DNA from 4 places in the Symbiopectobacterium purcellii genome. Region 3 is predicted to be linked to each of the others. Evidence: predicted binding sites of a transcription regulator. Region 3 holds the regulator's gene; each other region holds the start of a gene.
The links. The regulator LexA, encoded in region 3, represses DNA repair genes until DNA is damaged. The targets are predictions, from matches to a motif close to TNCTGTATGTACATACAGNA.
Positions count from the first base shown of each region.

Region 1: a site for LexA is predicted at 2,432-2,451, ahead of K6K13_RS14760 (DinI-like family protein). Genes of this name have one in related genera too.
Region 2: a site for LexA is predicted at 2,061-2,080, ahead of uvrB (excinuclease ABC subunit UvrB). Genes of this name have one in related genera too.
Region 4: a site for LexA is predicted at 1,973-1,992, ahead of rmuC (DNA recombination protein RmuC). Genes of this name have one in related genera too.

Region 1 covers NZ_CP081864.1:3,131,990-3,137,791, reverse strand. Annotated here, with positions in the region: partial or broken gene K6K13_RS14770 (MFS transporter) at 315-1,446, shown strand; gene cybB (cytochrome b561) at 1,499-2,047, opposite strand; gene K6K13_RS14760 (DinI-like family protein) at 2,174-2,413, opposite strand; gene K6K13_RS14755 (hypothetical protein) at 3,348-4,427, shown strand; gene K6K13_RS14750 (hypothetical protein) at 4,436-5,797, shown strand; gene K6K13_RS14745 (hypothetical protein) at 5,773-5,802, shown strand, end outside.
Region 2 covers NZ_CP081864.1:1,670,353-1,676,154, reverse strand. Annotated here, with positions in the region: gene uvrB (excinuclease ABC subunit UvrB) at 1-1,901, opposite strand, end outside; gene K6K13_RS07730 (hypothetical protein) at 2,765-3,295, opposite strand; gene bioD (dethiobiotin synthase) at 3,405-4,085, opposite strand; gene bioC (malonyl-ACP O-methyltransferase BioC) at 4,078-4,839, opposite strand; gene bioF (8-amino-7-oxononanoate synthase) at 4,832-5,802, opposite strand, start outside.
Region 3 covers NZ_CP081864.1:481,762-487,563, forward strand. Annotated here, with positions in the region: gene plsB (glycerol-3-phosphate 1-O-acyltransferase PlsB) at 1-2,420, opposite strand, end outside; gene K6K13_RS02195 (diacylglycerol kinase) at 2,549-2,917, shown strand; gene lexA (transcriptional repressor LexA) at 3,038-3,649, shown strand; gene zur (zinc uptake transcriptional repressor Zur) at 3,717-4,238, opposite strand; gene K6K13_RS02210 (pirin family protein) at 4,336-5,037, opposite strand; gene K6K13_RS02215 (LysR family transcriptional regulator) at 5,146-5,802, shown strand, end outside.
Region 4 covers NZ_CP081864.1:990,973-996,774, forward strand. Annotated here, with positions in the region: gene argB (acetylglutamate kinase) at 1-342, shown strand, start outside; gene argH (argininosuccinate lyase) at 452-1,822, shown strand; gene rmuC (DNA recombination protein RmuC) at 2,038-3,588, shown strand; gene ubiE (bifunctional demethylmenaquinone methyltransferase/2-methoxy-6-polyprenyl-1,4-benzoquinol methylase UbiE) at 3,975-4,730, shown strand; gene ubiJ (ubiquinone biosynthesis protein UbiJ) at 4,755-5,363, shown strand; gene ubiB (ubiquinone biosynthesis regulatory protein kinase UbiB) at 5,360-5,802, shown strand, end outside.

The DNA.
Region 1 (5,802 bases), 2.3 Mb from region 3:
ATCATGTGATTGATAATTTCGCCGCTCAAGGTTGAGCGCTTTTGCGAAGTAAACGTTTGCGTGGTTATTAGGCAAAGAAGTGGTATGACTATTGCTAGTGATGGTTGTATCAAAAATGATACTGGTGGCGCACAAGGGCAAGGGCAGCAATACCAGGCATGTAATTTCATATTCTTATAACAATGATTCAGGAGAGCAGGATGGAATCAATTCCTTCACAAAGTGCACCCGCTTCAAGGTCGGGGAGCACGGAAAAAGAACACGTTGACAGCTACAGTTGGAAAGCATTAGCAGGGTCGGCAGTGGGCTACTCCATGGACGGATTTGATTTGCTGATTCTCGGCTTTATGCTGACGGCAATATCTGCGGATTTGAGTCTGACGTCCGGCCAGGCTGGATCGTTGGTTACCTGGACACTGATCGGTGCGGTAATCGGTGGTTTGATTTTTGGTGCCTTAAGCGATCGTTACGGCCGTATTCGTGTACTGACCTGGACCATTGTCCTGTTCGCCGTGTTTACCGGGCTGTGTGCTTTTGCACAGGGCTACTGGGATTTGCTTGTCTACCGGACGATTGCCGGTATCGGTCTGGGCGGTGAGTTTGGTATCGGGATGGCGCTGGCAGCGGAAGCCTGGCCTGCCAAGCATCGCGCCCGTGCCTCTTCTTACGTTGCGTTGGGTTGGCAGGCTGGTGTATTAGGCGCGGCGCTGATTACCCCTGCGTTGCTGCCGCACATTGGCTGGCGCGGCATGTTTCTGGTGGGGATTCTTCCGGCATTTGTTGCCTGGTTTATCCGTCATCGGCTGCACGAACCGGAAGTGTTTGTGCGTAAGACAGATAAGAAAGCCTCGACGTGGTCTTCTTTCAAACTGCTGATGAAAGATAAGGCGACCAGCAAAGTCAGCGCCGGGATCGTGGTGTTGACGTCAGTACAGAACTTTGGTTATTACGGCATCATGATCTGGATGCCAAGCTTTCTGTCCAAAACCTTGGGGTTCAACCTGACCAAATCGGCCATGTGGACCTCGGTGACCATTCTGGGCATGATTGCCGGTATCTGGGTGTTTGGGCAACTGGCAGATCGCATTGGCAGAAAACCGTCGTTTTTACTGTTCCTGGTAGGCGCAGTGGTTATGGTCTTGACCTACTCCCAGTTGACCGACCCCATGACCATGCTGTGGGCCGGTGCGCTGCTCGGGGTGTTTGTTAACGGTATGATGGGCGGCTATGGTGCGGTGATGTTTGAGGCCTATCCAACCAACGCCCGTGCGACCGCGCAGAACGTGCTGTTTAACGTTGGTCGTGCTTGGCCCCGTCGTGATTGGTGCTGTTGCCAGCGTCTACTCCTTCCAGATGGCAATCGCATTGCTCGCCGTTATCTACGTGCTGGATATTATCGCGACGCTGTTCCTGATCCCTGAATTGAAAGGGAAAGCGCTGGAATAACGATTCCCCAGATGCGAATTTAAGGCCAGAGCATATGCTCTGGCCTTTGCGTTTAGTGCGTTTGCGAGGTGTCGGATTTGCCCGGCATCATGCGCAGCAGCGTATTATCCCGCTGAATATAATGATGAAACAGTGCAGCGCCAGCATGCAGGGCAATCAGTACATAGCCCAGATTGGCGAGCGTTTCGTGAATGTCTTTCAGCAGGAACTGCGTATCGTCATCGGGTGTTACGAAAGGGGAGACCGTCAAGCCCATGAGCGACCATTCGTTGTCGCCATACGCCATCATGGCAATACCCAGCAGCGGCAATGCCAGGAAAGTGACATAAAGCACGATGTGTGTCAGCGTGGCGAGGTGATGCTGCCAGCGCGGCGGCGTGGGCACGATCGCGGGGGTTTTGTATTTGTGTTTGAGCCCGATACGGATAAACATCAATACCCAAACGGCAACCCCTGCGTTGTAATGCAGCGTTCTCATCGCTGAAAAGGCAAAGGAGGAGCGTGGAAACCAGCCACGCAATTCCATCGCCGCATACACCAGTGCAATCAGCAGCAGCGTTACCCAATGCAGGTGGATCTGTAATCTGGAGAATCGAGTCATCGTGGCATATCCCATTGAATGCTATAGCGTGTTGGCATTAAGAATGCCGTAACATAAACAAACATTGAGAGTTACCGGAAATAACACCACATCGTCAAGGGAGATTTAAAATCTTTACGTCGCGCATCATTCGTTAACCAGCCATTCATCTGCATCATTAAACATCTCTTCTATTATGCGATTGATGACCGCTTTATCCGATTTACTGGCATCCGAATTTATCGCGTTCGCCTGCATGGCTTTAGCCCTCACTTCAGCATCAGGGAATGAGCGATGTACCCGTTTTGTCAGCTCTTTTTCGATAAGATGGTGGGCGTTGTTCAGTCCGGCAACGTTACGTTTGTCATAAACAAGTTCAACAAACATGAAAGCTATCCTTGAGTTTACTGTTTTTATATACAGTGCGCGTAAACCTGGTTTTTGGAAAGCGAAATTTATCAACATAATCTGGTACCCAGCGTGTCATTAGGATGATTGGCTGCGGGTAGATCTTTCTGCGGCTTTGCGGTATTGACACTGCTTTTTGAGCTAAATGCTTATAAAACAATGCATTATACATGAAGTGCCGGACATTGGCGCGGGCTAAAGTGGAATGACTACCGGGAGACGGGTGATGCATTGGAGCAAGCGTTGATTGCGGGGGCTATCGTGAATGCTGTTGCGCTAGCCAGAAGTGAACTGCCTCCTGGCGACAGCTTGCCTCAGGGTGCCGTGCGGGGCGAATTGCTCCCTGATGTCAGGCGAAAAGCGTTACCTGGGGGCGTTTTTATTTCTTGTGTACGAGCAATGAATAATCTAAATCGTCCTTTTGTGGCTATAATCGCAGAGGTGACTAAATATAGTAAACTTCTATAAATATATTAACTTATTATATTCTCTGTAATTGAGTATGAGTATTAACATAATGCGTTTTGCTTTAATTTCCCTGAAGGCATAATGAGTATGTATAATCGTAAAGTGATATAGTTAATGGTTATTTTTTCGTATTATCGGATTCGTTAATTTCTGTCGTGCGCATACAATAAAATGTGCCATCATTCGATGGTGACTATAAGGGATGCATGATAAATGTGGCATATGATTATCAGGTATTCATAGCCATTTAATAAAGAATTGTCATCAATATTTATTTCGAGTGCCTGCGGTTTTTCTTGATGGTTATTATTTTTAATTTTAGTTTTGATAAACAATCTTAATATATCATTACATGTGCTATTGCATAACCCATTTAATATATTTGTGGTAGTGCTATGCCGTATTTACAGGATACCTTTTTAAATAAATACTGCTGAGGTTATAAATGCCGATAACATCTGATTTTGAATACCAATGTCATGATAATTTCTTGCACGATGATACGTTAAATCATACCCGAAAAAAAGATAATGTTGCTTTGCTCAATGAGATAACAACCATCAATAATGAGCAAGATTTTAATGAGTGCAATACGCATATTTTCTCGAAAGAACATAATAATGAAGCATCACGTAGCACTTCTCATTCAGGAAGATATAATAATGACACCGAAGCAGGAAAAGTATCACGACATAGAATGTTTAGAAGAATGCTGGGACTCATTGCTTCAGTGACAAGTATTGTATCGTTATGGAAAATAGGGGGAAGCGGTTATCATAAAAATAACCAACTCTGTTTATCAATTGATAAAAGCCTTGATTTATTAAATGAATTCCCGATTGACAATTTAGAAAATGCCAGAAATACACTGCCACTTAAGCTATATAAAAATGATGGATCTTTTAATAATATATTGTGTGATGGCATGAATTTATCACAGCATGAATATTTGAAAGAGATTGTGGTTATTGACAATTTATCATTGCAGAATATCAATGAGCTATATCAATCAGTATTGTTTATAGATCATAAAAGAAATGTAAGATCAATACCTTTACCCTATGAACATCATGTTAATGCATCAGAGATAATAAGTAATATTATAAACAACAACGATATTGATTGGAGGATCAGAGAGGAATTTAAGGGGGTCTATCATAAAGCTAAAGATTTTATTGATATAAAAAATATCAATGAAGGAATAGAAAAAGATGTAAAGCTGATTTTAGCCTGTGTTAGTTTAATGTTACAATATCTCCATGAGAATAAAATTAATAATTTAAGTAAGTTCTCTTTTATTTATGGCGTTGCTTTTACTGAATCATTACTTTCAATTTTGGATGAGATGAAAGCGTCGGATTTAGGCATAATAGATAAAAGATATAAACAAAGTGTTATGTTAATGATAAGGGATATTTACGCCAATAAAGAGAACGAATCATATAATAATTCTATGTATTTTCATGAGAATATTATTGATGCTAAGGCATTGGGAAAAATGATATTTATTTTTACTCTGCATTAAGAAGCACAGTGCTTGAAACAAAGAATATGGAGACCACAACGCCTGAGTCTGAAAAAGATGATGTTAAAGTCGTAAATCTTGTCTCATGCCAGATGGAAAGAGAGAATTTAACATTGATCGATGTATTAAGAACGATATCTGAAACGATTAAATCACCGTTGCTTAGCCTTATCAAAGAAACCCGGATTGTTTATCAATATAGTATAGAGAATAATGGATGTCCTGCTCCTATTTCTCCTGAGATGCAAGGCGTTATAGAAACAGTGACGAGGTGTTTAGATAATCTTATGTCATGGGATACCCATTATAACCGCGGGCGTTTAGTTTCATTGATTGCTGCATCTGTTATTAGCATGTTAGCCGACTCTATTGAAGATAAAGAGTTGTCTTTGGATTCTGTTAGCGAAATCAATGGATATATCTTAAACTTAACAAAAGACATTGTCTCATCCCTGTCAACCAAACAAATTAAAGACATGGATTCAGCGAGTGCGAATGAAGAAATCATGACAATGATTAAAGGTTTGAAATACCAAAATAATAAATTAACGATTCATACTGAGAACCCAATAAAAACTGTTTTTATTGATACGGGATACAATAATTTTGTTGATGAAGAAAGTCAGAAAGCCTTGTATTATGATTCAAAAAATTATTGGTATATTAGTCGTGATGAAAGTTATACATTTGAGTGGCAGAATGCTTTAGAAAAAAATCATGGGTATAAATTAAGTGGATCCGATGTGGTTATTATTAACAATAGCTCTCCGGAATTATATGCAGATGGTACTTTTATAAAAAATAATAATATAATGAAGGTGCTTGTTGAAGGCCAGCTTTATGATGTGTCTGAAATGTATGTTAGGGATAATGTTTATCGTTATGTTGCATTTTGTGATAATGTTTATAGACCATTGATTAATATCGGTGGGGCGTGGTTTTTTGAAAGTAAAAACACGCCTCATGTAAGTTATGAGATTATTGATTTTATCAATGCCGATGAAGCAGTTAAGTCAAGGTTAATCAGTAAAGGTGTCAGTCATTTCGATGTTGAACCCATACGTTTTTCAACCAAAGTTCAGTTTGATAAAAATGGAGAGCAATACATAAAAATTAATGATGGTTATTATCATTTAAAGGGGGGCGTTCATTCATCACGTTATATCGAGGGGGAGTGTGATATTCTTCCTGTAGAGTTTAATGATGATAAGTATCGGTGTGGCTATGATATTTTTGGTGATATATATAATAGCTACAAAAAAGAAGTGAGTGTATTTTCTAGTGTTAATGAAGATGAAAAATCTTACCTTGATAGTTCAGTTGTAAAAAAATTATTGAAAATGATTTGCTTTCAGAGGATGCGGCTTTAATCAAT
Region 2 (5,802 bases), 1.2 Mb from region 3:
CGAATTTTTTGCTCCAGCGCCTTGGGTGTCAGCGCCATGTACTCTGCGGCAGGCTCAGCCGCTTTACGGCTACCACGCCCCTTACCCTTCGCCGTTGGCCGACCCAGTTGCAAGATATCGTCGATTTTCTTGTTAAGCCCGGTAGGTACAATCCCGTGCGCCTCGTTGTAGGCTTGCTGCTTCTCTCGTCGCCGCTCCGTTTCCTGAATGGCGCGCTGCATCGAAGGCGTTATCTTGTCGCCATACAGAATGGCTTTACCATTGAGGTTACGTGCGGCACGGCCGATGGTCTGAATCAAGGAGCGTTCCGAACGCAGGAAGCCCTCTTTGTCAGCGTCCAGAATGGCCACCAGCGACACTTCTGGCATGTCCAACCCTTCTCTGAGCAGGTTAATGCCCACCAGCACATCAAATTCACCCAGTCGCAGATCGCGGATAATCTCAACGCGCTCGACGGTGTCAATGTCCGAGTGCAGATAACGCACGCGCTCACCGTGTTCTTCAAGGTATTCGGTGAGATCTTCCGCCATCCGTTTGGTTAAGGTGGTGACCAGCACGCGCTCGTTCAGCACGACGCGTTTGCGGATTTCAGACAGCAAATCGTCCACCTGCGTCGCAACCGGACGTACTTCGAGCAATGGATCGAGCAGCCCCGTAGGGCGCACCACTTGCTCGACGACATCGCTGCCGGAATGTTCCAGCTCATAATTACCGGGCGTTGCCGAGACATAGATGGTTTGCGGCGCGAGCGCTTGAAACTCCTCAAACTTCATCGGCCGGTTGTCCAGCGCTGACGGCAGACGAAAACCATATTCGACCAGCGTTTCTTTACGCGCCCGGTCACCGCGATACATGCCGCCCAATTGCGGGATGGTCACGTGGGACTCATCGATCACCAGCAATCCATCAGCAGGCAGGTAGTCAAACAGCGTCGGCGGCGCCTCGCCCGGCCCACGGCCAGAGAGATAGCGCGAATAGTTTTCGATACCGGAGCAATAACCGAGTTCGTTCATCATCTCCAGGTCGAACTGGGTACGCTGTGTCAAACGCTGTTCTTCCAGCAGTTTATTGTTTTCCAACAATATTTTTCGACGTTCTGCGAGATCCACTTTAATATCTTCCATCGCCTGAAGAATACGCTCACGCGGCGTGACATAGTGGGTTTTCGGGTAGATGGTATAACGCGGCACCGTTTGTAACTGCTGCCCGGTAAGCGGATCGAACAGCGTCAAACGTTCAACCTCTTCATCAAACAGTTCGACGCGCAGTGCAATCTCATCGGATTCTGCCGGAAAAATATCAATCACTTCGCCGCGCACGCGGAAGGTACCACGCGTAAAGGCCTGATCGTTGCGCGAATATTGCAGTTCGGTCAGTCGGCGTAAAATAGAACGTTGATCGATAATCATGCCGACCGTCAGGTGCAGCATCATTTTCAGATAGAGATCGGGATCGCCCAGTCCGTAGATAGCCGAGACTGACGCAACTACCACGACATCGCGTCGCTCAAGCAGCGCTTTGGTGGCAGACAGACGCATCTGTTCAATATGCTCGTTAACCGACGCGTCTTTCTCGATAAAGGTGTCCGAGCTGGGCACATAGGCTTCCGGCTGGTAGTAATCATAGTAAGAAACGAAATACTCAACCGCATTGTCGGGAAAAAACGCTTTCATCTCACCATAGAGTTGCGCCGCCAGCGTTTTGTTGGGTGCCAACACCATGGTAGGACGGTTAAGATCCGCAATTACGTTGGCAATGGTAAAGGTTTTTCCCGAACCGGTTACCCCCAGTAACGTCTGATGTGCCAACCCCGCTTCCAGTCCCTCTTCCAGCAGACGGATTGCTTCAGGCTGATCGCCTGAAGGGGTAAACTCGGAGTGCAGTTTAAAGGGTTTGCTCATGAACAACCTACCAACAAGTGGACCAAACGTCGCGAGACCAGGCAACGTACAGTAACGTTCAACAATGGAGTGAGGCGTCAAGCATAGCACTAACCATGCATAGCGCTAACCATGCATAAGCACTCACAGTACGCCTCAGAAATTCGTTCACCCACAGTATACTGGATATAAAAACAGCATCCAGTCATTTGTTGGTCAAAATGATGCACGGGGTAAACCTGCGGTCAGCGTAGCGGGGTGCAAGAGAGAAATGGGCGCCAAAAGCATTAACACAGCGTTACGCATTTATCCAGTTAAAAATGTGCTATTTATCCCCAGAATGCGTATTTGTCTTAACAAAGTGGTTAGACCTGTGGTGTAAAAACATGCAACCATCAGTCGGCGATAAACCGAGACTTGATTTTAATTAACTGACTGATTTATATCAATTAAACAAAAAAGCAGAGAATCACAGCAACTCAACCAAAACCCGCGCCAATTCTCGCTTTCCACCGTTTTTCTAAACCTAATGCACATGGTTATCCACAGAAGTAGTGGATAACTCCCACAACCCCGCATGCCTGCTGCTTTAGTGAAATATCTTATCGTTATGGGGCTGAGGGAAATCAGAATTTTTTTAGCGTTTTTGCAAGGATTTCACTTATGCATGGTTTTTGACGTTTTGCACAAAAAAGCCGCTTGTTAACGCAAGTGGAACACTCACCAGTAGCGGGAAGCGAAAGCCACCACTGCCAACACGGATCTTATGGGCACTCTGCATAACCATAAGATCACAGTGTTAATGAGCACAAATCATTCAATGAATTGTGACTGTGTAAGCAACCCTTGCGGCTTCCTATGCAACAGAAGAAGTGTACGACGGCTTATAATGTTACACGGTGTTCCGGCGCAATATCATATATAATCTCCTGTTCGAGTTCATATGTCGCGCCATAGATAAGTTTTTGCTTTGTTTCTGGATCTAATAAATCTGACTGCGATAAAATTACCTTGCAGCATTTTTCCATATAATCCAAAAGCCGAATCTCCCCTTTCGCATACTCACTGTCTTTTCCTTTGCCTGTGCATTTATGTACCTCGACGGTAACGGTGCCAGTGTTGTTATTTGCTTTTGGTAGAAAGAATGATACTGAATATCCATCAATGTCATGAAGCGTAAGGGAATCAGGCATCAGATCTAGCATCCCCAACGATTCCTTTGTTAAGTTGTCTGACAACGATTGGCATAATTTTGTATATAGTCTCTCATTAGCACGACGTATGCCGCCGGCAGTGAAAAAATTAATAATATGCTCAAGAACCCCTTTGGGGGACATTATTTTATTTTTTTCATCCTCAGATTCAATGCCAGCAGCACATATTGCCATATTACAACACTGACTAATCGTCGCCATATTCATTACCTTCGATAGAGATAGTTATTATATAGAACATAGATTATGTTCTGAGATAAAAATATCCGTAGAAGGCAAACACCTTATTTGTAGGCAACTATAATGATATTCAGGCACACAATAGAGAAATATCCAAATACGCCCCCAAATTTAGTGTATGTGGCGTATCGATATAGGGTATTTCGCCGAGCAACGGCGCGTGAAGATGGTGTTGCAGCGTTTCCAGATAATCGTGATGCCAGCGTCCAGCCGGTTGAATATCGTTGGCAATCCAGCCCGCCAGCGTCAACCCTGACTGCGCAACGGCCTGCGCCGTCAATAACGCGTGATTGATGCAGCCCAGCTTGATGCCTACCACCAGAATCACTGGCAGTTGCTCATGCTGTACCCAATCGGCAAACGTCTGCTGTGCTGTCAGTGGCGTGAACCAGCCCCCCGCCCCTTCAACCAGCACCCAATCGGCCTTTTCGGTCAAAGCCGCCAGACCGCACGACATCACCGCGAAATCAATGGACCGCTGCTCAACCCGGCTCACGATATGCGGCGAGGTGGGCTCAATAAACACCAACGGGTTGACCTCATCGTAAGTGAGCGACACGCTGCTGCACGCTTGCAGATGGCAAGCATCTTCATTACGAATGCCCTGCGGAGTCATTGCCGCCCCGGAAGCGACTGGCTTATAGCCTGCACAGCGGTAGCCCGCCCGCGCAGCGGCCTGTAGTAATGCGCCGCTGGCGATGGTTTTGCCCACCTCAGTGTCTGTTCCGGTAATAAACCAACGTTTAGTCACGATAAATAATCCCATAAACCAAATGATAACTGAGGGGAAAGCCGCCCGGTGCCGCCGGATAAACCTGTGCCAGCGCTTGCAACCGCCGCCGGGTAAGCAAACCGCGCGAACGGTCGCCATGGAGCCAGGTGGCCCCAATCCCTTTCAACGAGTGCATCACATCGCTCACGGTGGCAAAACGGTAGCTCAGGGTATGCGGGTAGAGCCGATGGCGATAAGGGCGGCAGGCATCAGCGATCTGTGCCAACGGTAAAAAATCATTAACGCGTTTTGAACCATCCAGGCTCAGCCACGCCTGTGCCAGCTCGCCGAGGGAACCTTCAGCCAGTGTGGAAAACACCACCGCACCACCGGGGCGCGTGGCCCGATAACAGGCTGCGATGGCACGCGGCAGATCGTCGCACCATTGCACCGCCAGATTACTGAAACAGAGATCGACGCTGGCATCCGCTAACGGTAAATGTTCAATGTCCCCTTGTATGTAAACATCGGCACTGTGTTCAACGGCCGCTTGTTGTAGCATGCCAACTGAAAGATCCAAGGCGATCACCTGCTTACCCAACGCGCGCCAGCGTTGACTAAAATGGCCGGTGCCACAGCCCGCATCCAGTATCCGCGGCCCGGCAAGCGGCAGCGCCAAGGTCATCAGATACTCACCGCTGGTACGTTGCAGCTCGGCAAATCGGGTGTAGCGCTGCGCCGCACGACCAAAAGCCTGCGCAATGGCCCGTTTGTTATGCAATTGATCACTCATTGGCACCCTCTTCTTGCTCATGCGCTGCCGTGTGCAAAGCGGAAAGCAGACGAGCGATATCCTCATCCGTATGGCTGGCCGTCAGCGTAATCCGCAGCCGTGCACTACCGGGCGGCACGGTAGGTGGACGCATCGCACTCACCCAGAATCCCTGTTCACGTAAACGCTGTGCTACGCGCAACGCGGCAGCGTTGTCGCCGACGATCAACGGTTGAATAGCACTTTGCGAAGGCATTAAGGTAAAGGGCAAATCCCCGGCCCCGGCGCGAAACTGAGCAATATGGCGGCCTAGCCTGTCACGTAGCGCATCGCCCTGCTGAATACAGGACAACGCTGCGCGCAATGCGCAAGCCTGAGCCGGTGGCATGCTGGTGCTATAGATCAGATGGCGGGCAAACTGTAAGAAATAGTCAGCCACCGATTCACTGCACAACAGCGCAGCCCCGCTCACGCCAAACGCCTTACCGAAGGTCACGACCAGCAGTTCGGGTTGTATCCCCTGCTGCCAGCAACTGCCACGGCCTTGCTCACCGCACACGCCTACCCCGTGCGCATCATCCACCATCAGCCAGGCACCGCGTGCCTGCGTCAACGCATGCAGTGCTCCCAGCGGCGCACTGTCACCGTCCATACTGAAAATGCCTTCTGTGACAGCAAGGGTTTCGCCCGGGCAATCGCCTTCCAACAGACGTTGCAGCGCTGCCGGCTGGTTGTGCGCAAAGCGCCGCAGGGTAGCCGGTGACTGGGCCGCGGCTTCCAGTAATGACGCATGGCTGAGCTTGTCCGCCAGAATGCGATCTTGCGACTGCATCAGAGCGGCAACTACCGCCTGGTTCGCGGCATAGCCGGAGACAAACAGCAGCGCACGCGGGTAACCCAGCCATTGCGCCAGTTCCCCCTCCAACGCGGCATGCGCATCGGTATACCCCGTGACATGCCCTGAACCGCCGCTGCCCACACCAT
Region 3 (5,802 bases):
GCCGGCGTGCTGGCACTTTCAATCGTCAACCGAACTTCCGGTGTGATCAAATCGCTAAGAATGCGGTAGAGTTCCAAGGTATTGCGCGTATCCACGCTGCTGCTGTCGCTGATGTAACCCTCTTGACGCAGCGTGGCAACCAGCGTTGAGAACACCGCCTTATCAAAGAACTCCGGCGCGTTAATGCCATGCAGCACGGACAGTCGCTGCGCCATATTGCGGCTCTCTTTTTCCAACGTACCGCGGTTCATTTCCGGATTAGCGCCGAGTAATGACAGCGTAATTGCGTAACGTTGCAGGGTTTCCCGCACGCCGGCGGCCAGCAGTTGGAGTGTGCGAATACGCAGTGGATTCAGCACCAGCGTATCTTGCTTGATGACGATCAGTTCCTGACGCACCAGCTCAGCGGTCAACGTTTCAATGACGACAGGCAGCGCTTCTTTGCTGTAATGCAAGAACAGTTCGGCTTGAATTAATGGGTAAATCAACGACATCTGTCGTGTTAACTCATCCGGCGTGATCCTCCCGCGGTGCATGACAATACTGGCAATCATCGATGGCAGCACCAGCAAGTGCTGGATGTTATTGCGATAATAAGTCATCAACACGGCCTGTTCACGCGGCAGAATGATGATCTCGCCAATATTGTCTTGCTCGACTTCGAATTTATTCATCGCCAGCGCGTGTTCCAGCAGTTCCGGCGCGGTCTTTTTCGGTGCGGTAACATCTTTGCTGTAAGGTACATTGCGCAGCAGTTGCAAATAGCAGTCCAGCTGCTCATGCATTTGCTCACGGGTCAGCGCGCGCTGACGTGACGCCAACAATGCCGTGGAGCACAGGTTCATGGCGTTCGCAGCGGCAGCATTGTTAATGCGCACCATGATGATATCGGCAATATCCTGCACGGTAGGCGTGAGCCAGGTAGGGCGCTGCGCTTCAATCGGATCGATAGTTTCGCGCCACTGCGGCACATGGTGGTTGAGGTAAGGCGTCAAAGACAGCGGTTCGCCAAAATTCACATAGCCTTGCCCCAGGTTGCGCAGTTTGCGTAACCCGCGCACCATCTGCATGAAGCCCTCTTTCTCTTTGGTGGCACCGCGCAGCTCTTTCGCATAGGTGCCCACTTCCATCACATGCTCATAACCCACATAAATCGGCACCAGCGTGATAGGGCGGGTACCGCCGCGCAGCATCGCCTGAAGGGTCATGGCCAGCGTGCCGGTCTTGGGCTCCAGCAATCGACCCGTGCGCGAACGTCCCCCTTCCATAAAGTACTCAACGGAGTAGCCGCGTGAGAACAGCTCGCCGAGATATTCGCGGAAAATGGTGGAGTAGAGCTTGTTGCCTTTGAAGGTCCGGCGAATAAAGAAAGCCCCCAGGCGGCGGAAAATCGGGCCTGCGGGCCAGAAATTCAGGTTGATGCCGGCCGCGATATGGGGAGGAACCAGACCTTGATGATACAGCACATAAGAAAGCAGCAGGTAGTCCATGTGGCTACGGTGACAAGGCACGTAAACCAGTTCATGGCCATCCTGTGCCAACTGGCGCACGCGCTCGGCATTATGCACGTTGATGCCTTGATACAGGCGGTTCCAGGTCCAGCTCAGAATGCGATCGGAAAGTCGCACGGCTTCATAAGAGAAGTCCGCGGCGATCTCTTCCATCAGGGCGATGGCATTTTGCTGCGCTTTCTCATGGGAGATTTTCTTGCTGCGTGCCTCATCTTCAACGGCTTTCTTGATGGCCTTAGAATCCAGCAGCTTATGGAATAACTCCTGACGTACTGGCAAGCGTGGACCAACGGCGGCCAGACGCTGACGGGCAAAGTGCATGCGGGCGACACGCGCCAGTTTGTGCGCTATGGTTTTGTCTGTGCCGTGTTCGGTGGCCATGTGGCGCAGCGACACGATGCTGGAGAAGCGCACAAAGCTGTCGCGTCCCAGCCAGATCACCGCAAAAAACTTCTCAATGCCATTCAACAGACGCAGGTGCGGCGTCGCGCCGTGCTGTCCTTCGCGGCCCGGAGAGCGGCCAAACATGACAGAAACGGGCACCATCTGTACATCGAGATAGGGATTGTTGCGGTGCAGATCCAGATAATCATGGAACAGTTTGACGGATTCCTGCTTGGGCGTGTAATAGCGGAACACGCGCGGACCATCGTTAATAAACACGTGGCTGGGCAGTGATACACCGTCAATTTCAGTCGGTTCCAGCGGATCGGGCAGTTCTAAAGCTTGGCATTTTGCGCGCAGCGTCAGTAAATCCGCCTGTGAGTTATAGGGCAGCACATAAAGGATGGGGCGAGACGGATCTAGCCCTAACTCCGCCACGGGATCGTTAGGAATTATCTTGCTTTTCACTAACAATTTAAGTGCGAAATTCAGTAATTTATAGTAAATTTTACGCCAGCCGGACATAACAACCAGAAGCCTCATGAGTAGCAATGCGCCGCAAGGATACCAGAAAGTACACGGGAGATCTGTGGTGTGAGACAACGGTGTTACGGGAAAATTGCAAAAAATCTCTGATAAACGGGTGAAAAAACATGAATAAGGCTACCGGGGTAACTCGGATTATCAAGGCAACCGGGTACTCTCTCAAAGGGCTGAAACAGGCATGGCAGCACGAAGCTGCATTTCGGCAAGAACTGATGCTGCTGGTGGTAGCGGTGCTGGTTGCGTGTTGGCTCCCCGTGTCACTGCTGGAGCGGCTATTGCTGATTGGCGTGGTGGTGGTAGTGGTGCTGATGGAGTTAGTCAACAGCGCGATTGAGGCCGTTGTCGATCGCGTGGGGACGGAGCACCATGAACTGTCCGGGCGCGCCAAGGATATCGGATCGGCGGCTGTGTTTGTGGCCTTGGTCTTTGCCGCCATTGTCTGGGTCAGCATTCTCTGGCCTCTGGTTCTGGGGTGATTTCAGCATGATTTTGGGGCAATGCTCATAAAAACACGGCTATTTGCCTCTCTGTCATTCCCAAGCCGCGATGACCTGTATATACTCACAGATAAACTGTATAAACAACCAGGGGGCGGGATGAAAGCATTAACAACCAGACAGCAGCAGGTCTATGATCTGATTCGCGATCATATTGCGCAGTCCGGCATGCCGCCAACGCGTGCTGAGATTGCCCAGCGACTGGGTTTCCGCTCACCTAACGCGGCGGAGGAGCATCTGAAGGCGCTGGCGCGTAAAGGCGTAATTGAAATCGTCTCCGGTGCATCACGCGGGATCCGCCTGCTGATGGAAGAAGAAAATGCCGGTCTGCCGCTGATTGGTCGTGTTGCGGCCGGTGAACCGTTGCTGGCGCAAGAATACATCGAGTGCCACTATCAGGTCGATCCGGCCATGTTCAAGCCGCACGCAGACTTTCTGCTGCGCGTCAGCGGTATGTCGATGAAGGACATCGGGATACTGGACGGCGATTTGCTTGCCGTGCATAAAACGCAAGAAGTGCGTAACGGACAGGTAGTGGTGGCGCGCATCGAAGATGAAGTGACGGTTAAGCGCTTGAAGCGTCAAGGTAATACCGTACAACTTCTGGCGGAGAATGAGGCCTTTGCTCCCATCGTGGTTGATTTGCGTGAGCAGAGCTTCAGTATCGAAGGGCTGGCCGTCGGCGTTATCCGTAACGGTGAGTGGAGTTAAATCCCGTTAACCGACAGGGCGCTTCTGTTCAGGAAAAGCCTTGTCGGGGACGTGATGCACGCTCAGATCAACGACCAGGTTTCGCATTTTTGATGGGCACCGTATGGTCGTGGTGGCAGTGCCCGTGTTCACGGCAATCAGCCACTTCCTGACAGGCCTCGCACAGGCCATGCGCTTCTACCACGCTGTGGCGCAGCGTAAAATTGGCGCTTTGTGCCAATTGCTGAAGAATGGCTTCAATGCCTTCCGTCTGACGTTCTGTCACTTGTCCGCAGCGATCGCAAATAAACAGCGCTGAAGTATGGCTATGCTCTTCAATGTGGTGACACATGACATAGCTGTTGGTCGATTCCACGCGGTGGATAAACCCTTGCTCCAGCAGAAAATCCAGTGCGCGATAGACGGTAGGGGGCTTGGCTTGCGGTTCTGAAGCGCGCAGCAGATCCAACAGATCGTACGCACTGATCGCGCCGTGTTGCTGCGCCATCAGCCGAAGCACTTCGAGTCGCTGTGGCGTAAGGCGTACGTTGCGCTGTTGGCAAATACTTTCCGCCTGGGCGAGGAGTTTGTCTTGGTCGCTTGAATCCATTGGCCTGATCCTACCGCATGATGATGAACATGTTGTTCATCTTACCATGTAAGGCATGGATCGCGCTGTGATAATCCATCAGTGGGTTTAATGCGCCTCAGGCAACCAGATCGATAAGCAGCGCACGCAGCGGGGCTTTGGCGCGGATAGTCAGCTGTTTTTCCTGCTGAATGAAGGCGCCGTCTCCACACTGTAACATCGCTGCGTTCTCTTGCGGCGTCATGGCTTCCATTGCACCGTGAATCACCTGAAAATAGGCGCGGTTGCCGTTGAGCGTAAACGTGTGCTGTTCGCCTTCGTCCAATTGCAGATGGTGTACCCAAACCTGCTGGCGAAGTTGCAGGCTGCTGTTTTCACCTTCCGGTGAGGCGAGCAGCTTGACCTTTGTATCGCACAGTGCAAGCCGTTGCAGCGCGCTGTTTTCCCGCGACGGGCAGGCATTGAACCACAACTGCAAACGTGTCAGCGGCGTGGTATCGCTGATACTGTGCTCGCTGTAACTCACCGCAGGCTGTGCGGCTAATAACAGGACGTCGCCCGCTTTTGCGCGGATATGGCCTCCGTTGCTGTCGCGATATTCCGCTTCACCTTGCAGCAGAATATTTAAAATATCGACCTGCGGGTAGGTGCGTGGCTGAAATGCCGAGCCAGGCTTGAGGACTTCCTGATTCAGCACGCGCAGTGAGGCAAAGCCTAACAGCTCAGGATCGAAATAATGGCCGAAGGAGAAGGTGTAGCGCGCTTGCAGCCAGCCGTAGTCAGCTTGACCGCACTGTTCCGCTGTTCTGCATATGATCATGGTTCTGAACCTCAAAAATTACACTAAACAAATAGTAATTGTGTGGACGTTGGATTGTTAGCTAGTTAATCTGGTCGGTATATTCAAAATTCCTGAATGAGTGAATAAATGGCAAAAGAACGGGCATTAACGCTGGAAGCGCTGCGAGTGATGGATGCCATCGATCGCCGTGGCAGCTTTGCGGCAGCGGCTGATGAGTTGGGGCGCGTGCCGTCGGCGCTGAGCTACACCTACACCATGCAGAAGCTGGAAGAAGAGCTCGACGTCGTGCTTTTTGATCGCTCAGGGCATCGCACAAAATTTACCAACGTGGGGCGTATGTTGCTCGAACGGGGGCGAATCCTGCTTGAAGCTGCCGATAAACTGACCACTGATGCGGAAGCGCTGGCGCGTGGCTGGGAAACCCATATTACCATTGTCGTTGAAGCGCTGATCCCCACCGAGAAATTGTTTCCCCTGTTGGATAAGCTGGCGCTGAAGGCCAATACCCAGGTGTCATTGCTGACCGAGGTGCTGGCCGGTGCCTGGGAGCGTTTGGAGCAGGGGCGGGCCGATATCGTGATTGCGCCTGATATGCACTTTCGCGCTTCGTCTGAAGTGAATACGCGCAAGCTATACACCATGAACAACGTTTACGTCGCCAGTCCGGATCACCCTATTCATCAGGAGCCTGAGCCGCTGTCGGATGTGACACGCATTAAATATCGCGGGATCGCCGTGGCGGATACCGCGCGCGAACGCCCGGTATTAATGGTGCAACTGCTG
Region 4 (5,802 bases), 510 kb from region 3:
AGTTCCATCGGCATCACCGAACAAGGCGATTTGATGAACGTTAACGCCGATCAGGCGGCAACCGCGCTTGCAGAGACGCTGGGTGCCGATTTGATCCTGCTGTCGGACGTGAGTGGTATCCTTGATGGTAAGGGACAACGTATTGCGGAAATGACCGCGCAGAAAGCAGAACAGTTGATTGCGCAGGGGATTATTACCGACGGCATGATCGTTAAAGTCAACGCGGCGCTGGATGCCGCTCGCGCGCTGGGTCGCCCGGTAGATATCGCCAGTTGGCGTCATGCCGATCAACTGCCCGCGCTGTTTAACGGCACGCCGATTGGCACGCGGATTCTGGCGTAAATCTGTTAATCTGTAAGGCATTTCCGTTAGTCGAAAGGTAACGGAAGCGAGCATGCGGGCCCGCCCGCATGGTTACAAGACATTGAAGCACATTTTGGGAGTATCGGTTATGGCGTTGTGGGGCGGTCGTTTCAGTCAGGCGGCAGATCAGCGGTTCAAACAATTTAATGACTCGCTGCGGTTTGATTACCGTCTGGCGGAGCAAGATATCGTCGGCTCTATCGGCTGGTCAAAAGCGCTGGTGACGGTCAATGTACTCAGCGAACAGGAACAGCAGCAGCTAGAGCAGGCGCTGAATGCGCTGCTGGCCGAGGTGCAAGCCAACCCAGAACAGATTCTGCAAAGCGATGCTGAAGATATTCATAGCTGGGTAGAGCAGAAGCTGATCGACAAAGTGGGCGATTTGGGCAAAAAGCTCCACACCGGCCGCAGCCGTAACGATCAGGTCGCCACCGATCTTAAACTGTGGTGCAAAGCGCAAATCAGCGAACTGCAACTGGCGGTACGCCAACTGCGCGCCGCGTTAGTGGCTACCGCAGAAGTGAATCAGGATGCGGTGATGCCGGGCTACACCCATTTGCAGCGCGCTCAACCGGTGACCTTTGCCCATTGGTGTCTGGCCTACCACGAAATGTTGGTACGCGATGAAAGCCGCCTGGAAGATACGTTAAAACGCCTTGATGTCAGCCCATTGGGCTGCGGCGCGTTGGCTGGCACTGCCTATCCTATCGATCGTGAGCAGTTGGCGGGCTGGTTAGGTTTTGCGTCTGCCACGCGTAACAGTCTGGATACGGTGTCAGATCGTGACCACGTACTGGAACTGCTCTCTAATGCCTCGATTGGCATGGTGCACCTGTCACGCTTTGCTGAAGATCTGATTTTCTTCAACAGCGGTGAATCCGGGTTCGTTGAGCTGTCCGATCGAGTGACTTCCGGTTCCTCCCTGATGCCGCAGAAGAAAAACCCGGATGCGCTGGAGTTGATTCGCGGTAAATCGGGTCGGGTGCAAGGCGCGCTGACTGGCATGATGATGACGCTCAAAGGCTTGCCGTTGGCGTACAACAAGGATATGCAGGAAGACAAAGAAGGGCTGTTCGACGCGCTCGATACCTGGCATGACTGTCTGATGATGGCGGCACTGGTGTTGGAAGGCATTCAGGTTCGCCGTCCGCGCTGCCAGGAAGCGGCACAGCAGGGCTACGCGAATGCGACTGAACTGGCCGACTATCTGGTGGCAAAAGGCGTTCCGTTCCGTGAAGCGCACCACATTGTCGGTGAAGCTGTGGTGGAAGCCATTCGGCAGGGTAAGCCGCTGGAAGCACTGTCGCTGGCAGATTTGCAGAAATTCAGCGCCACCATTGGTGATGATGTTTATCCCATCCTGTCTCTGCAATCCTGTCTGGAAAAACGCGCGGCCAAAGGCGGTGTGTCACCACGGCAGGTGGCGCAGGCGATTACCGATGCCAAAGGGCGTCTGTAATCGCGATAGCGTTCTGTCACCTGTATCAGGGCCGGATTGCCGGCCCTTTTTTATTCAGCCACTCACCGAAAGCCATAACGCAAGACGCCTCGCATTTTAACCATTTCACTGCCGACAACGATGCCGCTTTACGTTGGCCTGCGCTATTCTTTCTGGACATACATACAGTATCACTTTACCTTGACGGACAGTGGCGATAACGAAAGGAATACGACGTGGATATCACCCTCTTTTACGGCGTAAGCGGCGGGGCGGTCGGGGTGCTGGCGGGATGGCTCATTGCCAGCCTGCGTTATCAGCAGCGTCGCGCCCGGCAAGAAACGGAACAACGTATACAAGAACAAGCGTTACAGCAGGCGCAAAGCGCGGTACGCGAGCTTCAACTCGGGCGTGATAAGGACGAGCAACGTCGACGTCAGGATGATATGGAGCTGCGTCTGATGCACGGTAAACTCACCGCTCATCAGGAAAAACTGCTGGTTATGGTCCGTCTGCAAGAGGAGTGCAACCAACTCAACCAGGAACTGCGTGCGCTGCGCGAAGCCAACGGTGCGCAGGAAGCTGAACTGCGTGAAGTGACCATCCGTCTGGAAGAGACGCGCCTCGCCGCTGAGGAAAAACAGCGTCTGTTAATCAACAGCGAGCAACGCCTGACGACGCAGTTTGAAAATCTGGCTAACCGGATTTTTGAGCACAGCGGCCGTCGTGTGGATGAGCAAAATCAACAGAGCCTCGATAAACTACTGACGCCACTGCGGGAACAGTTGGACGGCTTTCGTCGTCAGGTTCAGGAGGGGTTCGGCAGTGAAGCGCGTGAGCGCCACACGCTGGCGCATGAAATTCGTCAGTTGCAGCAACTCAACGTGCAAATGGCGCGAGAAGCGGTCAATCTGACTAAGGCTCTGAAAGGCGATAATAAAACCCAGGGGAACTGGGGCGAAGTGGTGCTGGGACGCGTGCTTGAGGCCTCGGGGTTGCGTGAAGGCCATGAATACCAAACGCAGGTCAGTATTCAGACGGGCGCAAACGGGCGCATGCAGCCCGATGTGATCGTGCGCCTCCCGCAGGGCAAAGATGTAGTGATTGATGCCAAGATGTCGCTGGTGGCCTATGAGCGCTACTTTAACAGTGAAGACGACGGTGAACGTGCCAGTGCACTCAACGAGCATATCGCCTCCGTGCGCGGGCATATCCGTCTGCTGAGTCATAAGGACTATCAGCAATTGCCGGGGCTGCGCTCGTTGGACTATGTGTTAATGTTTATCCCCGTCGAGCCTGCCTTTCTGGTTGCTATCGACCGCCATCCTGAATTGATCAGTGAAGCCCTGCAACACAACATCATGTTGGTAAGCCCTACCACGCTGCTCGTCGCGTTACGTACCATCACCAATCTGTGGCGTTATGAACAGCAAAGCCGCAATGCGCAGCAGATCGCCGATCGTGCCTCTCGCCTGTACGACAAACTGCGTCTCTTTGTGGAAGACATGGCGGCGTTAGGGCAAAGCCTGGATAAATCACAGGCCAGCTATCGGCAGGCTATGAACAAACTGGCTTCCGGGCGCGGTAATCTGATAGCCCAAGTAGAAGGTTTCCGTTCCCTTGGCGTTGAGGTTAAGCGTACCATAAACCCCAACGTGGCAGAGCAAGCGGTGCTTTCTGCTGAGGCTGACGGTCTGGAAACGCTGTCTGAAACGATTCAAACAGAGACCCCGCCTAGGGGGGAACACGTGCAAGGCACGGATACAGAAATGTCAGATCGTCTGTGATGCATCACGTATGTTCGCGTTTTATCCGTGCAACTTCAAGTTGCAGGTGCGTTGGCTGCGCTCGTTCACCCGAATCACTTACTTGAGTAAGCTCATCGGGATTCACTCACTTGCCGCCTTCCTGCCACGCGAGTTATTTAGGATATACAACTTTATTCAGTGCATCAGAGCGGTGGGTTTTTAAGCCTGGTCTGTTACACTCTCCCCATTAAGGGGTAGTTTCAAAATTCGATGTTCCTCTTCAATTGTTGATGCGAAACGCGCACAGACACGCCAAGCTCGTGTTGCGCATAACGCTCGACAGCGCAATGTGAGCGGTGAGTTGAGCCGATAGTGCGCAAAGGGGATTGACCACAATTCTGATTTGGAAAAGTAGGGCGAAGAACATGACGAACGATCCGGAGAAAACCACGCATTTTGGTTTTCGTACTGTCGATAAAAACGATAAAGAGGCCATGGTAGCAGGGGTATTTCACTCGGTAGCGGGAAAATATGACCTGATGAACGATTTGATGTCCTTCGGGATTCATCGTGCCTGGAAACGGTTTACGATTGAGTGCAGCGGCGTCCGGCGCGACCAGCGCGTGCTGGATCTGGCGGGCGGGACGGGGGATTTAACCGCTAAATTCTCCCGCCTGGTCGGCGAATCAGGCGAAGTGGTGCTGGCTGATATCAATGCTTCCATGCTGAAAGTGGGGCGCGAAAAGCTCCGCAATCTGGGGATTATTGATAACGTCAGCTATGTGCAGGCCAATGCGGAAGCGCTGCCCTTCCCGGATAACTATTTTGACTGCATCACCATTTCTTTCGGTTTACGCAATGTGACGGATAAAGACAAAGCGCTACGCTCCATGTTCCGCGTTTTGAAGCCTGGTGGACGCTTGTTGGTGCTGGAGTTTTCCAAACCGATGTTGAAACCGCTCAGCAAAGTCTACGATTTCTACTCATTCCATGTTTTGCCGCGCATTGGCGATATGGTGACTAAAGATCCAGGCAGCTACCGTTATTTGGCGGAATCGATACGCATGCATCCGGACCAGGAAACGCTGAAGGGCATGATGGTGGATGCGGGCTTTGACAGTGTAAACTACTTCAACCTCACGGGAGGCATTGTCGCGTTACACCGTGGGTTCAAATTTTAAGTTGTTTTATAGTGGGAAACGCTGATGCTGATAACGTCTGTGCTGACTGCCGCGCTGGAAACGGCGTTAAATAGCCTGCTTTTTCGTGAACGTAGCTTGAAAGCGGCGCGCCAGCGACTACAGGGCAAAACGCTCAAAATTGTGTTAGCGGAACTGCCGGTGCCGCTGGTATTGGTCTTTGGTGAGCACCGCGTTGATGTGGTAAGCCAGTGGGCTGATACGGCGGATTGTCAGTTAGAAACCCGGATACCCGCACTGCTCACGTTGCGCGATCGCCAGCAGCTTTCATCGCTGATGCGTCGCGGTGAACTGGTGATTGAAGGGGATATGCAAGTTGTCCAACACTTTGTCAATCTGTTGGATTTGGCGGAATGCGATCCCGCAGAATGGCTTGCGCCTTACACGGGCGACGTTGTCGCGCAAGGCATTGGCCAGACGGTACAAGGTGCATTTCGCGGTGCCACCCGTTTGTTCGATCGCCAGCGGCGCTATTTAACGGAAACCGTAACGGAAGAGTGGCGGCTTGCGCCGGGGCGCTTAGAAGCCGCCTGGTGGTATGATGAAGTGGCTGCGTTGAGCGATGACGTTGATACGCTGGCGGCACGCCTGGCGAAGCTGGAGTCTGCCGCATGACGCCAAGTGAATTGCTGCGCCTTTACCACATTATTCGCGTCATGTTGAGTTACGGGCTCGATGAGCTGATCCCGCATTTGCGCATCACCTTACCGCTGCGTGTCTGGCGCAAATTCCTATTCTGGATGCCAAACCGCCATAAGGACAAACCGCTTGGCGAACGTTTGCGTTTGGCGTTGCAGGAATTGGGCCCAGTGTGGATCAAGTTCGGCCAGATGATGTCTACCCGGCGCGATCTTTTTCCACCGGAGATTGCCGATCAACTCGCTATCCTTCAGGATCGTGTCGATCCTTTTGACGGCAAACTGGCCCGTGAACAGATCGAACTCTCGATGGGGGGGATTCCTCTCGAAAGCTGGTTTGATGATTTTGAGATAGTGCCACTGGCCTCTGCGTCTATCGCACAGGTGCATACCGCGCGGCTCAAAGCAAACGGCCA